2 regions of the Sphingomonas oryzagri genome follow, and region 1 is predicted to be linked to the other one. Evidence: riboswitches for the same ligand, from Rfam matches in the RefSeq annotation. Region 1 holds a riboswitch; the other holds the start of a gene.
What was found. A riboswitch is a leader RNA that binds a small molecule or an ion and turns the genes downstream of it on or off. The one in region 1 is predicted to bind cobalamin.

Region 1 (2,197 bases):
GATGCGCTCGACGAAGGCCGATCGGCGTTTCGCCATGGTGGCGTCCACACCCGCGAGCCTGTCGCGCACCTCGGGGTTCCTGGTGAGCGGCGAGCCGGCACGGTCGGCAACCGCCGCGGCGTTCCGGTTTAGCGCGTCCCTCACGCTGTCGCGCCCCTCGTTCAGCGCCCTGGTGAGCGTCGCCAGTTCGTCCAGCTTCTGCGTGGCGAAGGCCAGCCAGCCTTTCATTCGAGGATCGAGCCTCGTTTCCAGATCGAGATCGACCGGCGCGTGAAGCAGCGAGCAGGACGGCGCGATCAACAGCTTGCGGCGAGCGCTCGCGATCGGCTCCAGCCGGTCGAGCAGGGCGTTGAGATCGGCCTTCCAGATGTTGCGGCCGTCGATCACGCCGAGCGAGAGGAGCAGGTTCGCGCGCGCCCCCGCCAGCACCGCGTCAATCTGCTCCGGCGCGCGCACGAGATCGACATGCAACCCCGCCACCGGCAAGGCGAGCGCGGTGGCGAGATTGTCGCCGAGCGAACCGAAGTAGGTGGCCAACATCAGCTTGAGGCCCGTCAGCCTGTCGGCGAAAACTCCGTAAGCGATGGCGAACGCGGCGCGCTGCGCGTCATCGAGATCGAGCACCAGCGCCGGCTCGTCGATCTGCACCCAGTCCGCGCCGGCATTCTGGAGCCGGGTCAGCAAGTCGACATAGACGGGCAGCAGGCCCGGCAGCAGCGAGAGCGGATCGAAGCCCTCGACCTTGGACTTGGCGAGCAGCAGATAGGTGACCGGGCCGAGGATCACCGGCCGTGTGTGGTGGCCCAGCGCCTTGGCCTCCACAAACTGATCGATCGCCTTGTGCGAACTGAGCTGGAATGATTGGTTCGGCGACACTTCCGGCACCATGTAATGATAGTTGGTGTCGAACCATTTGGTCATTTCCTGCGCCGGCACGTCGCCCTGCCGGCGGTGCCCGTGGCTGCAGCTTTCGTCGCCCGCATCGGTTCGGGTACCGCGCGCCATGGCGAAATAGACATCCAGCGAGTCCGCCGTGCCGAGCGGCCGATAGAGGCTGGGGATCGCGCCCACCATCACGCTGGTGTCGAGCACCTGATCGTAGAAGGAGAAATCGTTGCTCGGGATCACCTGGATACCGGCGGCCTTCTGCCGCTCCCAGGTCGCGGCGCGCAGACCTCTGGCGGTATCGAGCAGCGCGGCCTTGTCGATCCTGCCGGCCCAGTAGGCCTCTACGGCGATCTTGAGTTCGCGGCGCGGGCCGATGCGGGGAAAGCCGAGGTTCGCGGCGGTAACGGGCATGAATGATCTCCTTCGGCCGGGACGCGTGTCGCCGGCCGTCATGTCGAATTCGGAAAAAGGTGGAGGGTTAGGCGCGCCGCGTCAGCTCGACGGGCGCGGTCGCACGGGCGGGCCTATGGCCGGCGGCAACGGATTAATGGGCATCGGTCAATCGCCTGCATGATGGGCGGAAGACCTTGGAGGGCGCGCGAACGATCGAGGATGCCGGCACGCACGTCCGGCCGGATCTGCCCTTCGCGCGTCCACCGGAGGAACCCCCGTCCGAGGAACGTTATCGCGTCGGAGGCAGGTCTCCTGGCTCGCGGGTCAGCACGTCGGCTCCTGTCTTCCCAGTGCCCGCGCGGGGCACCAGTGACATCCATCGGAACCGCCGCTCACCGCTCACAGTTGCGGGGGCAGCGCCGGATTCCACCCGTTCGGGTGCCACCGGCTTCCCGTCTTAGCCCCGTCGCGCAGGCTCATTTCTAAGCCTGGAACGGGGAACCTCGACGGAAGGGTTAGACACCGGCGCCGAATCCCTGTCAAGAAAGATATAAAGACATCCTTATATTGTAAAATGAGGCATCGATCTGCCCGCTTGGCGAAGGTGCAACGGAATCCGGGTGTCGGTGCGTGCAAGGACAGGACAGCATCCTGTCCCACGGAGTTCCGGTCATGAAGATCCGCCGATCATCACTGATATTCGCGCCATCGGCCCTACTGGCCGCATCGATGGCCTGTTCGCAGCCGGCATCGCAGGCTACGATGCCCGGCATGACGCTGGATCAGTATCTGAACCGGCAGACCGCGCGGATCATGGCGGCCGATACCGACGGGGACGGCCGGATCAGCCGTGCCGAGATGAGCGCCCTGCCGGCGAAGGGTGGACGCGATCCGGCGCGCCTCTTCGACCGGATGG
Region 2 (2,197 bases), on a different contig from region 1:
CCTGCACCCGGTAGGTGGTGGGATCGCCGAAACGGTTGTTCCAGTCGTGGCGAACCGAGGCGCCGAAGGCGAGGCGATCGTGCACGGTCACGTCATACTCGCCGACGAGGCCGACATTGTTGGTGTGCCGCCAGCCGAGGAACGCGCCATACTGGCTGATCGTCGTGCGCTCGCTCTCGCGCTGGGCGTCCACCGCGACGGTGGCGACCTGCTTGATGGCGTCGGTGCCGAAGTGGAAGGCGCCGGCATAGCTGCCCTTGATGCGGCGGCCATGGGTTCCGTAGGTCGCCTCGATCGGCTGGTCGTCGCGCGGCGAATAGGGATCGGCGACGTCGAAGCCGGTGCGCTTGGTGTCGGCAACCTGCGCGGTGACGGCGTTGGTGAAGCGGCCGTCGAGCAGGTCCAGCTGGCCGCGCAGCAGGCCGTAGAAGGCGTTGGCGCGGAAATGGGTGCCGGGCGAATCCACCGTCGTGCCGGTATAGTCGCTGTCGTTGGTGTCGGCGTTGGTGTGGCTGTAGCGGCCGACCGCGGTGATCTTCAGGTTGGGCGCCGGCGTCCAGATCGCCTTGCCCGACAGGCCGACATTGTCCGATCCGACGTCGCGGGTGCCGCCCTCGGCAGTCGGGAAGCCGTTGGTGTGGAGGTAGGTGGACGACAAAGCGTAATCGAGATCGCCCTTCACGCCCGCAACCCGCGCCGCGCCGTTGAAGGTGCCGAACGAGCCACCCTCGGCGCGCAGCGAGACGCCGGGCGCCTCGGCGCCGGTGGAGGTGATGTAGTTGATCACGCCGCCGATCGCGTCCGATCCGTAGAGCGAGGACTGCTGGCCGCGCAGCACTTCGATATGCGCATCGGGATCGGCGACGAGCAGGCCGAAATCATATTCGCTGCTGGAGGGATCGGACACCTCGATGCCGTCGATCAGAACGAGCGTCTGGTTGGCCTCGGCGCCGCGCATGCGGATCTGGGTCTGGCCGCCGATGCCGCCCGTGCGGCTGACCGCGACGCCCGGCACGTCGCGCAGGATGTCGGACACGACGCGGGTCTGGCGCAGGTTGAACGCCTGATCGTCGATCACGGTGACGGAAGCACCGGTGAGGTCGATCGGCACCGCATCGCCCGAGCGCGAGGCGCTGACGACGATCGTGTTGCCGTCCGCATCGGTGGCGGGCTGATCGGGATTGGCCTGCGCGAAGGCCGGTGCGGCCGACAGCGCGAGCAGGAGGGTGAGCGTGGTCTTCATCATTCGGTCCCCAGGCGCTGGAGCGACTTCCAGCGGGGACTTCCGTGCCTCTCACGGCCGGGTCGCGCGGGTCGGCGAACGCCTGAGGCGCCGTCCCGAACGCACCGGTGCAGCCCCCGCCACACACGTCGCTCAGACGGACGGACCGTGCCTGGGCCAACCCCTGAACCCGGGCAAGAGCGACCTCGTCGCCGGCAGGTTTCCTGGCTCACGGGTCATCGCGCGACGCACGCCTTCCCAGGCTCGAAAGCCCAGTGGCCGGCCTTTCCGGACGGAAAAGCCCCGTGCATCGCGCTCACCGCTTACAGTTGCAGGGACAGCCACGGATTAGGGCGGCGAACCGCCCGCACCGCGTTCCCTATTAAGCCCCGAGGGGCACCGGCGCGATCGCGAAGGACCAGCTCGCGCCGCCCCCTCTGCGGCGGCCTATAGCGGCTTCGCCGCGCCGCGCCAGATGGAAATAGTTTCAAGCCCCTCCCCGTCGGAGAGGGGTTCAAGGTGTCAGGCCGCCGCGCCGAGCCTCTGTTCCAGCTTCGCCTGCTCGTCGTTGATCGCGTGCGGCACCCGCTCGCCCAGCCTGGCGAGGTCGCGCGCGGCGAGGTTCGCTTCCTCGCGCCACACCTCGGCATCCACGCGGAGCAGTTCGGCCAGCTTCTCCGGCGCCAGATCGATGCCGGAGAGGTCGAGCGAGCCCGGCGTCGGCACATGGCCGATCGGCGTGTGGACCGCCTCAGCCTCGCCCTCGATCCGCTCGACGATCCACTTGAGGACGCGGCTATTGTCGCCGAAGCCCGGCCACAGGAACTTGCCGTCGGCGCCCTTGCGGAACCAGTTGACCAGATAGATGCGCGGCAGCTGCGCCGGATCGGACGCCGCCTCCTTGCCGATGCGCAGCCAGTGGCGGAGATAATCCGCCATGTTGTAGCCGCAGAAAGGCAGCATCGCGAAGGGATC

Region 2: linked by a shared signal. The riboswitch ahead of QGN17_RS19535 (TonB-dependent receptor plug domain-containing protein) and the one ahead of metE (5-methyltetrahydropteroyltriglutamate--homocysteine S-methyltransferase) in region 1 are both predicted to bind cobalamin.

Annotation. Positions count from the first base shown of each region.
Region 1 covers NZ_JARYGZ010000001.1:1,290,476-1,292,672, forward strand. Annotated here, with positions in the region: gene metE (5-methyltetrahydropteroyltriglutamate--homocysteine S-methyltransferase) at 1-1,299, opposite strand, end outside; cobalamin riboswitch at 1,567-1,801, opposite strand; gene QGN17_RS06240 (EF-hand domain-containing protein) at 2,044-2,197, shown strand, end outside.
Region 2 covers NZ_JARYGZ010000005.1:50,032-52,228, reverse strand. Annotated here, with positions in the region: gene QGN17_RS19535 (TonB-dependent receptor plug domain-containing protein) at 1-1,243, opposite strand, end outside; cobalamin riboswitch at 1,420-1,641, opposite strand; gene QGN17_RS19530 (phosphoenolpyruvate carboxykinase (GTP)) at 1,745-2,197, opposite strand, start outside.